DNA from 4 places in the Xenorhabdus sp. PB62.4 genome. Region 4 is predicted to be linked to each of the others. Evidence: predicted binding sites of a transcription regulator. Region 4 holds the regulator's gene; each other region holds the start of a gene.

Region 1 (3,218 bases), on a different contig from region 4:
GACAGAAAAATGATTATTTAGGTTCTGTTTATCTTTAACCTTATTTAGTCATGTCATTAAATGAACAAATTTATTAAATCGTCTGGAGGATTTTGAATTTAAATCAGAATGAAGTGATAAATGTAAATGATATAAGTGAATTAAAATAAAGCATGGATTTTTTAAAATTAAGGTCTTACTACCGATGAAGACGTTACAGGAAGAGCATTGGTTTACAAGATATAAAAATAGAGTTATTCCTTCAGGAGGGTTTGAACAATTTTTGAAGTCAGAAGGTTACTAATAAAGTATGGAAATGAAGAATATACCTGTGAAGTAAAAGGAAACAGCATATTTAAAAGTGAGTGACAGACTTCATTGTCCTTATTTTGAAGGGGTTATATAGAATAGTGATAATTTATTCTATGAGAAAAATTTTAGCATTGCCCGGTATTTCAGAAAAAAGATAATAAATGTTTCATAAAATCGCAGTACAACCTGATGTTGTACTGCGATTAACATCGTTATTAATCAGCGTGTTTAGTCAATGTTATTTATTCTGACTAGCTATTTCCTGCTTGTGTTTCTTTTCACTCAACATGACAAACAAAAGCAAAATGACAGAGAGTGCGCTGCCGCCGATCATCACCATAAAGCCACCGTCCCAACCGAAGAAGTCAACGGTGTAACCAACGATAGCGCTGGCTGCTACTGAACCACCCAGATAGCCAAACAAACCGGTAAAGCCTGCTGCTGTTCCCGCTGCTTTTTTCGGTGCCAGCTCAAGCGCGTGCAGACCAATCAGCATGACAGGGCCATAAATCAGGAAGCCGATAACCAGCATACAGATCATATCAACATTTGGGTTTCCTGCCGGGTTCATCCAGAATACAACAGTGGCGATAGTCACTAATGCCATAAAGAATACACCGGTTGCACCACGGTTGCCTTTGAACACTTTGTCAGACATCCAGCCGCACAATAGCGTACCCGGAATACCTGCGTACTCATACAGGAAATAAGCCCAGGAAGATTTATCTAACGCAAAATGCTTCACTTCTTTCAAATAAGTTGGTGACCAGTCGAGAATACCGTAACGCAACAGATAAACGAACACGTTGGCAATCGCGATCATCCACAGCAATTTATTAGGCAGGACGTACTGCATGAAGATCTCTTTTGCAGTCAGTTCCTTTTCATGTTTCTCTGTGTAATCAGGCGGATAATCATTTTTGTACTCTTCGATTGGCGGTAAACCACAAGATTGTGGGGTATCACGCATCAAAGTGAAAACGATTATCGCCACGAGGATAGCGGCAAATGCAGGCATATAAAGCGCCGCTTTCCAGTCATTGAACCAAGCCATACCTAGCAGGAACAACAATGGAGGCAAACCCCCACCAACGTTATGGGCACAGTTCCAGACTGAAACAATCCCGCCACGTTCTTTTTGTGACCACCAATGAACCATGGTGCGTCCGCAAGGAGGCCAGCCCATACCCTGGAACCAGCCACAGAGGAACAGCAGAGCAAACATGATAGCAATGCTGGATGTTGCCCACGGTACGAAGCCCATAAACAGCATGACAGCCGCAGCCAGTATTAGACCGGCAGGCAAGAAAACACGCGGATTCGAGCGGTCGGAAACGGAACCCATGATGAATTTTGAGAATCCGTATGCAATTGAAATTCCCGACAGGGCAAAACCAAGATCACCTCTGGAGAAGCCTTGCTCTACTAAAAAAGGCATTGCCAGGGCAAAGTTTTTCCTTACCAGATAGTAGGCTGCATAGCCAAAGAAAATCCCCATAAAAATTTGCCAGCGCAAGCGGCGATAGAGTGGATCTATTTCTTGCGCAGGCAACCGGGCTTTATGGGGAGCTGGTTTGAAAATACTTAACATGTTTGTCTCCACATGACTTTTGTATGAGCGCTTTATCACCGCTGGACAGTGATAGTGTTAAACGAGCATGATTATGTTAAACGAAAAATTTTGACTAAATTATTTTCTATATCGAAGAGAATATTAGCTAAAACAACCTAATATATCTATGAAGTATCGCTAACATATAGATATTATTTCGTAAGATGGCGATTTTGAGTGATTTTATGGTTTTTTTAAATACAATTTATTTATATTAGCGTGATGAATATCACAATAAATAGCTTTGCTGGTTATTTTTGTACGTTTAAAGTTCGTTTATGTTCCTTATCACGCAAAGGCTCATTATTTTCAGGGGAATTTTTCTGGCGCAGTAATCATAAAGTCATACGAATATAACCCGCATAAATATAACTCTATATAAATGTAATTTAATAAATTAACGGCCGCATTACTCCGCCCAAACTTTAGCTAAAGTTGTTATTTAATTGATGGTAGGATTTAAATGATGTTTTCATTTATTTATAGAAACTGCTCTTTATTTACCTGTTTGGCGTTTTTTATAACAGGATTACAAATAAAATGTTTGAAATTAAAATTCAAAATAATAGATATTACTACAAATAGTTATTCATGCTCATGATAGTGGTTTTCATGCGGTGTCGAATAACTGTTTTTGATGTAAAATATAATAATATCAAGGCGTTAAATGGTCTTGGTGCAGCTTGTATAGGCGTAATACATTCTGTCCCACTATGAAGACCAGGCGTTTATAAGTTGATTGTTTAATTAATCAAAGATTACAAAATAATACTAATTAATATATTTATTAAATTCGTACTAAATTTTTTGCAATTTATTTTTCTTATTCAGTTAAAGTCTACATAAGGTATTTGTAAATGCTGAATGTAGGCCAAAACTGCAAAATAACGACTACCAGCATTGATGCCTCCATTCATCATTAAAAATGATGATACAAGTGGAGCTCAGAATGAGAACATCATTATGAATACTTACACACACAAGGCAATATTACACACAGCATTTATTGGGCAAAAATCTTCTCCTGCTGATGATACTAAAATAGATAGTAATATCAGTCACATGATATCCACGCTGGAACCGTGGTTTAAAAATGTCCCTTCTCAGTTGGCTCAATTGGCAAAAGCTGTACCGAATGACATCGCAGTTTCAGATCCACATGAAACATTGACATTTGGTGAACTCAATCAGCGAATTGATAATGCAGCACATATTTTGCGTCACCACGGCGTCAAAATGGGAAGCAATGTTGCCATTGCGGCCCAGCGGGGTATTTCATGGTTTGTTACTATGCAGGCAATTTGGCGGATAGGGG
Region 2 (3,218 bases), on a different contig from region 4:
ATTTATCCACCTGCCCCCCTGTCTGCTATGGCATTGGGAAGCCGAATCAGCGCACTAAATCAGGATTATCATTTAGGAAGGCGCTGTGGGCGGTATTTTTTGGCAACGATCGGGCATACCTTTGTGGGTGGAAAATTTGGCCACGCAGAACGTAAGAGTTATGGCGTGTGCCGCAGTGGTTTAAACAGTGATGGCATCAATCGTAATTGCTTCCGGCGAAACCATTTTCTGAATCATGCCAATCACTCAATAGTAGAGAATCTTGTACCTGATGTGATTGATAATGCACAGGCAACAGAGTCGATCATTGTGGATAGTCTGGATAAGTAGATGTTTATTGATACACATTGCCATTTTGATTTTCCTCCTTTTGCGGGTAATGAAACAACAAGTCTGGAACAAGCCAAACAAGTGGGCGTGGGAAAAATTATCGTGCCTTCGGTGAGCCAAATGAATTTCCAGAGAATTGCCACGCTGGCAGAGAATTATCCCTCAATCTATGCCGCTTTTGGCTTACATCCACTCTATATCCGTGAACATCAAAACGTGCATCTGGATGAGCTGGAGCGACAGCTACAGAAGAAAAGTGCCAAATGTGTGGCGGTAGGTGAGATTGGTCTGGATCTTCATATGCCGGAGCCACAGTTTGAAAAACAAAAAAATGTGTTGGAAGAACAAATAAAGCTAGCTAAGCAATATGATTTGCCTGTGATACTTCATTCCAGAAAAAGCCACGACCAATTAGCGGCAATCTTGCGGAAGCAGAATTTGCCACGCACCGGCGTGATTCATGGTTTTGCAGGGAGCCTGTCCCAGGCTCAGGCTTTTATTCGTTTGGGGTTTTACATTGGTGTTGGAGGAACGATTACTTACGAAAGGGCACAAAAGACACGTAATACCATTTCGCAATTACCGCTGTCATCTCTGGTATTGGAAACAGATGCACCTGACATGCCATTATCAGGATTTCAGGGACAGCCAAATCGGCCAGAAAGAGTCGCACAGGTTTTTTCAATATTGTGTGAATTGCGTCAAGAATCTCCAGATGAAATTGTCAACCAAATTTATCAGAATAGTGTAGCATTATTTACATTGAGTTAACTTTAATCAACAAAATGATAAAGATTCTTCAATCGTAGAAGTATACAATGCGTTTCAAATAAACATTAATAATGTTTAACTTATATTCCCTGCCTATTTATTCTTTATTTTAGCCTTTTCTCCATAAAATTATCTAATCCCACCGAAATTAGGTGGTTTTATGTGATGAATCTCTCATTTTGAGTTTTTATATTACTTTTTGCGGTATTAATTTGTGATGTTAGTTGCTTGTTCCTTTTGGGGACTAGGTATAATCGGCGCACACACTGTGTCAGTAGGAATTTAAGAATAGCTGACATATTTTTTTATTATTCATTCAGTGAACAGGGATTCTTCCAATGCAACTCCTTATGAGCCTGATCGGGATGGTAGTGCTGATTTTTATCGCAGTACTCTTTTCCAGTAACTATCGAGCCATTAAAATCCGTACCGTCCTAGGCGCCTTTTTGATTCAGGTTGCTATTGGGGCGTTTGTACTTTACGTACCGGCTGGCAAAGACATTCTGCAAGGAGTATCACAAGGCGTTTCCAACGTGATTGGATACGGTCAGAAAGGAACAGATTTTATTTTTGGCGGCCTGGTTTCCGACAAAATGTTTGAACTGTTCGGCGGCGGCGGCTTTGTTTTTGCTCTGCGTGTTCTGCCTGTCATCGTGTTCTTCTCCTCACTCATCGCGGTTCTGTATTACATGGGCATTATGCAGCTCATCATCAAAATATTGGGCGGTGGTTTGCAGAAAGTGTTGGGAACATCACGGACTGAATCTCTGTCTGCAACTGCGAATATTTTCGTAGGTCAAACGGAAGCGCCTTTGGTTGTTCGCCCTTATATTGCGACCATGACTCAATCTGAGTTGTTTGCTGTTATGTGCGGTGGCTTGGCTTCTGTAGCGGGTTCAGTATTGGCAGGATACGCATCCATGGGCGTTCCGCTGGAATACTTGATTGCCGCTTCATTCATGGCTGCGCCGGGCGGATTGCTGTTTGCAAAACTGATGGTGCCGGAAACAGAACAAACTCACGATACGGCTGATGCGATGTCACTGGTATCGGCGGAAGATCGCCCTGCAAATATCATTGATGCCGCCGCATCAGGTGCAGCATCAGGTATGCAACTGGCTCTGAACGTCGGCGCAATGTTGCTGGCATTCACCGCATTGATTGCTTTGCTGAATGGTATCTTAGGTGGCGTCGGCGGTTGGTTTGATTATCCTCAATTATCCATGGAACTGATTCTGGGTTGGGTTTTTGCTCCAATTGCCTATCTGATTGGTATTCCGTGGCATGAAGCGACTATCGCGGGTTCTTTCATTGGACAGAAGATAGTCGTCAATGAATTCGTCGCATTCATGAACTTTGGTGAATACCTGAAGGCAGATGATGTGGTTCAGGCAGCAGGTCTGCAAGTGCTTTCTGACCATACTAAAGCCATTATTGCCTTTGCTCTGTGCGGATTCGCGAACTTGTCTTCTGTTGCTATTCTGTTGGGTGGCTTGGGCGGTATGGCACCAAACCGTCGCGGTGATATTGCCCGTTTCGGCCTGAAAGCGGTACTGGCTGGTTCACTCTCTAACTTAATGAGTGCAACAATTGCCGGATTCTTCCTCGCATTATAAGACGCAGGAAATGGTAAGACGCTGAAAATGGTAAGACGCTAAAAATAGTAAGACGCAGGGAAACGCGTATCAAATTGAATGCAGGTGAGATATCTCACCTGCTTTTGTTTTTCCTGGGATTATTAAATGTGATCAAATTCACATTAAAATGTTTGTGATTGCAAATTGTATTTTGTTAATGTGATTTTCAGCACTAATTATTGATCATTTACATGTTCAAATAATGATACGCAAAAACTTTATGGATGAAGCTGATACCCGTAAGGTTATGCAGGCTGAAGAGAGCTAAGTGCAGAAAGATTGCACAAAAAATAGTGCGGAGAGAAGGAACTCTATTGTTGTTGTCGTCTATTATTATGATAGCAACATCTTCAAGGAACCAAGTCCGCTCGCCAACAAACGAATGTGTTAATGGTTAACAATAACCGTTCGTTCAAAATAATCGTACAAAAGAATATGTGAACTGATTCAGTCACGATAATAATACCGTTGGAGAGTTTT
Region 3 (3,218 bases), on a different contig from region 4:
TGGCGATAACTGTGAAGTTTGTGGAACGACCTATTCCCCAACGGAACTGATCAATCCTCGTTCCGTTGTTTCTGGCGCCGCGCCAGAAATGCGCGATACAGAGCATTTCTTCTTCGATCTCCCTGCATTCAGCGACATGCTGCAAAAATGGACTCGCTCTGGTACGTTACAGGAGCAAGTCGCAAATAAAATGCAGGAATGGTTCGAAGCCGGGTTGCAACAATGGGATATCACCCGTGATGCACCTTATTTCGGTTTTGAAATTCCAGATCAACCGGGTAAATATTTCTACGTTTGGTTGGACGCACCAATTGGCTACATGGGCTCATTCAAAAATCTGTGTGATAAGCGTGATGACCTGAATTTCGATGAGTTCTGGGAAAAAGATTCCAAAGCAGATCTCTACCATTTCATCGGTAAAGATATCGTTTATTTCCACAGCCTGTTCTGGCCGGCAATGTTGGAAGGTTGCAATTACCGTAAACCAACCAACCTGTTCGTTCACGGTTATATCACCGTAAACGGAACTAAGATGTCCAAATCCCGCGGAACTTTTATCAAGGCCGAGACTTATCTGAAACACCTTGATGCTGATTGCCTGCGTTATTATTACGCAGCGAAGCTCTCTTCCCGCATTGATGATATTGACCTGAATCTGGAAGATTTTGTTCAGCGTGTTAACAGCGATATCGTTAACAAAGTGGTTAACCTTGCTTCACGTAATGCCGGTTTCATCAATAAGCGCTTTGGTGGCAAACTGGCAGACCAGCTTGCTGATCCTGCGCTGTATCAAAAATTTGTTGATGCAGCACAAACTATTGCAGAAGACTTCACCAATCGCGAATTCGGCAAGGCAATCCGTGAAATCATGGCATTGGCCGACATTGCTAACCGTTACGTTGATGAACAGGCACCGTGGGTTGTGGCGAAACAAGAAGGCCGTGACGCTGATCTACAAGCGATTTGTTCAATGGGCATTAACCTGTTCCGCGTATTAATGACTTACCTGAAGCCAGTGCTTCCGGGCTTGACTGTACGCGCAGAAGCCTTCCTGAATACCGAACTGACTTGGGATAGCATCCAACAACCTCTGTTAGACCATGAAGTTTCCCCATTCAAGGCCCTATTTAATCGCATTGAAATGGCTAAAATTGAAGCTATGGTTGCTGACTCAAAAGAGAGCATCGAGCCCCAAAAAACCGTAACTGGCCCGTTGGCGGATGATCCTATTCAGGACACGATTGCATTTGATGATTTTGCTAAAGTTGATTTACGTATTGCATTGATCAAACAAGCTGATTTTGTTGAAGGCTCAGATAAATTACTGAAACTGACCCTTGATCTCGGTGGCGAGACTCGTCAAGTATTCTCCGGCATTCGTTCAGCCTATCCTGATCCAAAGGCGTTGGAAAATCGCCTGACAGTGATGGTTGCCAACCTTGCACCACGCAAGATGCGCTTTGGTATTTCAGAAGGTATGGTGATGGCAGCAGGCCCTGGCGGGAAAGATATTTTCCTGCTAAGCCCGGATAGCGGCGCACAACCTGGCATGCAAGTTAAATAACTAACGCGCACTCAGAAAAAATATTGATTTTTATCAAATAGATACTAAAGCGGATTCATTTTTGAGTCCGCTTTTTAATGTGACGTATGGCACATTTACAGTGTTAGTCGTATGATAAAAACCTCGCTATATTGAGGAATTATCTATTATGTCTTTCCAAAACGTGCTGATGATAGGCTGGCAATATCTGCGCGCATTCGCGTTGCTCTATTTGTGCCTGATCGCGGGAAATATCATTTCAGCACTGCTTCCCTTCTCTCTTCCCGGCAGTATTATTGGCTTACTTCTCCTGTTTTGTTTACTTGCATTCCAAATTATTCCCCCGCATTGGGTAAAACCGGGCTGTAGTCTGTTGATGAAAAATATGACATTGCTCTTTTTACCTATCGGAGTGGGTGTCATGGATTATTACTCACAACTCAGTCAGCAAATACTCCCCATTATCCTTTCCTGTATTGTCAGTACAATCGTTGTCATGATTGTTGTTGCCTACAGTTCCCACTATGTCCACCGCGAGCGCATCATTATTGGCGCTAAACAGCAAAAACAGGAAGAGAAAGAAAAATGTTAAGTCATATTTGGTGGTCACTACCGTTAACGTTGCTCGTATTTTATTTTGCCAAAAAGCTGTCAATTCGGCTCAAACTGCCTGTATTTAATCCTTTGTTGATATCAATGGCTGTTATCATTCCCCTGCTACTCATGACAAATACACCTTACGCACATTATTTTGCGGGTAGCCGGATATTGAATGATTTGCTACAACCTGCCGTTGTCGCCCTGGCTTTTCCGCTTTATGAACAACTCCATCAAATCCGTGCCCAATGGAAATCGATTATTACCATCTGTTTTATTGGCAGTATTGTGGCAATGGTAACAGGTACTGCCATTGCGTTATGGGCAGGTGCTACACCTGAAATCGCCGCTTCCGTTCTCCCCAAATCTGTCACCACGCCAATTGCTATGGCAGTCGCTGATTCTATTGGTGGTATTCCCGCTATCAGTGCAGCTTGTGTTATCACGGTAGGTATTTTAGGTGCAATCTTTGGGCATAACCTGTTTAATCTTTTGAAAATAAAGACACAGGCCTCACGAGGATTGGCGATGGGAACAGCATCCCATGCGGTGGGGACTGCCCGCTGTGCTGAAATGGATCATGTTGAAGGAGCATACAGTTCGTTAGCTTTAATGACATGCGGCATTATTACTTCACTCATTGCACCTTTTTTATTTCCGATCTTATTGCATCTGTTCGGTTAATTATCCTGCCAACAGCCATTGTTAAAGAAGTTGATAAAGCGTAACTAAAAAGTGAAAAAGTTAATTAAAACAGCAAAAATTTGATATAAGTTGCTAAGATAATGCTTTTATTACACAAATTTCATTAAATATATGGCTGTTATCACATTACAAACCTGAACAGACATCCTAGAATGACCTTCAATTAATTTGGAGATCATTCTATGCAAGCTCGTTTTCATGCTATTTGGTCAGAAATTACGCCTAAACTGCAAGAAGCGCTATTACCTTACATTGGCAATGACGATTTTCCTGCCATGCTAACCGCAAAACAGGTTGAATCCGTTAAACAAATCAGTGGATTTGATGATCATGCGCTGGCATTAGCCTTATTGCCACTTGCTGCGGCCTGTGC
Region 4 (3,218 bases):
TTGTGCCTATCGTTAACCTTGAATGGATACAGAAACTCATCCGTGACACCAGCGAACGCGGGCACTCCAGAGAAGCCGTTATGGATTCCGTTGTCCGCTCAATGGATGACTATATCCGCTATATCACCCCCCAGTTTTCACGCACTCACATAAATTTCCAGCGCGTTCCCACGGTTGATACATCTAACCCCTTCTCTGCCAAGGCTATTCCGTCACTGGACGAAAGTTTTATCGTGATTCGTTTCCGTGGCCTGACTCAAATTGATTTTCCATATTTACTGGCGATGCTTCAGGGTTCATTTATTTCCAGTATAAATACCATTGTTGTTCCGGGTGGAAAAATGGGACTGGCGATGGAGTTAATTATGGCGCCAATCGTTAAGCAATTACTGGAAGGCCAAAAAATTTCATGACATAAACTGCTTTTTATTTTAAATAAAGCAGGCAACAAAAAATAATGTTGCCTGTTTTATTTAAATAAATAAGTCGTTCTTACAATAATAAAGTGGCTGATAAAAATCAGTTTTAGCCAGAACAGTGAAGCTACATAAAGCTCATCATAACGGAAACGCTGTCCAGAATTAATAAATACATTGTCAATAAAATAACCTCTCTAAACAGATTTCTGGTAATCTGGCAACCAGTTTAATATGCTGAAGCGATACAGGGGAAGACAGAAACGTTTTCCTGTGTTACAAACAAGGTTACAAGCGAGATTGGCAAGTTATATGGGGTGAGATCAATATGCCATCACTTTGGTATTCTTATAATCCATATAAAATTCCTGCTTGTCAGTTTTTCAGCAAGTTAATATGTTAAGCTATTGACTTTATAAAGCTAGCCTGAAGAGAAACCATCTGTTTCTCACATCATAAAGGCAGAAATAACAACAGAGGATAAAGCGAATGGTTCTCGGCAAGCCACAAACAGACCCTACTCTTGAATGGTTTTTGTCACACTGCCATATTCACAAATATCCATCCAAGAGCACGCTTATTCATCAAGGTGAGAAAGCAGAAACGCTTTACTACATTGTTAAAGGTTCGGTTGCTGTTCTAATAAAAGATGAAGAAGGTAAAGAAATGATCCTCTCTTATTTAAATCAAGGGGATTTCATTGGTGAACTTGGATTATTTGAAGAGGGGCAAGAACGTACTGCATGGGTGCGAGCCAAAAGCGCCTGTGAAGTGGCTGAAATTTCCTACAAGAAATTTCGCCAGTTAATTCAGGTTAATCCTGACATTCTGATGCGTTTATCTGCTCAGATGGCAAGTCGTCTACAAACAACTTCCGAAAAAGTAGGTAATCTGGCCTTTTTGGACGTTACAGGCCGTATCGCCCAGACGCTGCTCAATCTGGCTAAACAGCCTGATGCCATGACTCACCCTGATGGTATGCAAATCAAAATTACCCGTCAGGAAATTGGGCAGATTGTGGGTTGCTCCCGTGAAACAGTTGGTCGCATTCTTAAGATGCTGGAAGATCAAAACCTGATCTCCGCACATGGTAAAACCATTGTTGTTTATGGAACACGTTAGTTCCCGACAACCCTGAAATTCAGCCAGTGCAATTTATTACATCCGCACTGGCTTTTTTTGTTGCTTTTCCCGGCCGTTATTTTATTGATTTAACCATCGCGATATTGCCATATCCAACCGCGCTATACCTTCTGTTATCTCATCCTCAGCAATAATTAATGATGGCGTAAAGCGTAAGATACTGTCTCCGGCACTCAATAGCATCAATCCGTGCTCTGCCACTTGGTGCAATATTTCTCTGGCCTTGCCTTGATATTCCACTTTCAATACAGCGCCAATAAGCAACCCTTTTCCACGGAATTCATGGAAGATGCCATATTTTTGATTTATCTTTTCCAGTGCATGAATGATCATATCGTGGCGTTTTTCCACTCCCGCCAGTACTTCTGGTGTGTTGATGATATCCAAAGCGGCACAACCGATAGAGCAAGCCAACGGATTTCCTCCATAAGTTGTTCCATGCGCGCCTGTTTCCATCGCCGTCGCAATCGTATCTGTCGTTAGCATCGCACTAATCGGAAAGCCTCCTCCCAATGCTTTTGCCGTCGTCAGAATATCCGGTTGGACGCCGTAATGCTGATAAGCATACAACTTGCCTGTACGCCCCATTCCACTCTGGACTTCATCAAAAATCAGAAGCGCCTGATGCTTATCACATAACTTCCGCACACCATGAAGAAACGCTGTCGTTGCAGGCGTAACACCGCCTTCTCCCTGAATCGGCTCCAGAACAACAGCACAGGTGTCATCATCGATTACCGCTCTGACAGCATCCAGATCATTAAAAGGGACGTGTACTATATCGGCCGGTTTAGGCCCGAATCCTTCGGCGTATTTCGGCTGTCCTCCCACCGAAACGGTGAAAAACGTGCGTCCGTGAAACGCATGATGAAAAGCAATAATTTTGGTTTTATGGGGATGATGGCGGGTAATCGCGTAACGACGGGCCAGCTTAAATGCTGCTTCGTTGGCTTCCGCTCCGGAGTTAGCGAAAAATACTCGCTGTGCAAACGTTGCATCAATCAACTTTTTCGCTAAAGTTAAGGCGGGTTCATTGGTGAAAATATTGCTGACATGCCACAATTTTTCACCTTGCTGTTTCAGAGCCGCCACCAAGGCCGGATGACAGTGCCCCAGAGCCAAAACAGCGATACCACCGGCAAAATCGATATATTCTTTGCCCTGCTGATCCCAGACCCGGCTACCTTGCCCTTTGACAGGAATAAAATCCGCTGGCGCATAAATTGGCAACATAACCTGATCATAAGTATTCCGGCTATTTGCTGTGTTTTCTAGCATTTCCCCCACCTTATTTTTCTATTTGCCACACCGAAGTGAAATAATAATCACTAAATATGAATAAAAAATCAATTAGAGGCAAATAAAAAAACGAGTGAGGGATGACCGATAATACCTGACTAATACTTAAGAAAATTATTCAATAACTCATGCCCCTGCTCACTAAGAATACTTTCCGGGTGAAATTGCACCCCTTCCAGTGGCAAAGTACGATGACGTATTCCCATAATTTCATCCACATCGCCATTGCGCTGACTCCATGCTGTCACTTCAAATGATGCAGGAAGAGTTTCAGCAGCAATAACCAACGAGTGATAGCGTGTGACGGTCAGTGGATGATCCAATCCCTTAAATACCCCTTGCTGACAATGGTGGAGCAAG

What was found. The regulator CRP, encoded in region 4, controls carbon source genes, mostly activating them, when cyclic AMP is high. The targets are predictions, from matches to a motif close to ATGTGANNNNNNTCACAT.
Region 1: glpT (glycerol-3-phosphate transporter) is a predicted target of CRP. The motif match lies at 2,121-2,138, and genes of this name have one in related genera.
Region 2: Xenpb_RS00545 (NupC/NupG family nucleoside CNT transporter) is a predicted target of CRP. The motif match lies at 1,262-1,279, and genes of this name have one in related genera.
Region 3: Xenpb_RS02310 (CidA/LrgA family protein) is a predicted target of CRP. The motif match lies at 1,642-1,659, and genes of this name have one in related genera.

What each region holds. Positions count from the first base shown of each region.
Region 1 covers NZ_NKHR01000005.1:211,214-214,431, reverse strand. Annotated here, with positions in the region: gene glpT (glycerol-3-phosphate transporter) at 530-1,882, opposite strand; gene Xenpb_RS07130 (thioester reductase domain-containing protein) at 2,867-3,218, shown strand, end outside.
Region 2 covers NZ_NKHR01000001.1:128,540-131,757, reverse strand. Annotated here, with positions in the region: gene Xenpb_RS00555 (DUF6363 domain-containing protein) at 1-330, shown strand, start outside; gene Xenpb_RS00550 (TatD family hydrolase) at 331-1,101, shown strand; gene Xenpb_RS00545 (NupC/NupG family nucleoside CNT transporter) at 1,452-2,717, shown strand.
Region 3 covers NZ_NKHR01000002.1:98,987-102,204, forward strand. Annotated here, with positions in the region: gene metG (methionine--tRNA ligase) at 1-1,564, shown strand, start outside; gene Xenpb_RS02310 (CidA/LrgA family protein) at 1,713-2,135, shown strand; gene Xenpb_RS02315 (CidB/LrgB family autolysis modulator) at 2,129-2,824, shown strand; gene cdd (cytidine deaminase) at 3,028-3,218, shown strand, end outside.
Region 4 covers NZ_NKHR01000015.1:26,495-29,712, reverse strand. Annotated here, with positions in the region: gene Xenpb_RS12870 (phosphoribulokinase) at 1-413, shown strand, start outside; gene crp (cAMP-activated global transcriptional regulator CRP) at 906-1,538, shown strand; gene Xenpb_RS12860 (aspartate aminotransferase family protein) at 1,620-2,837, opposite strand; gene Xenpb_RS12855 (aminodeoxychorismate synthase component II) at 2,957-3,218, opposite strand, start outside.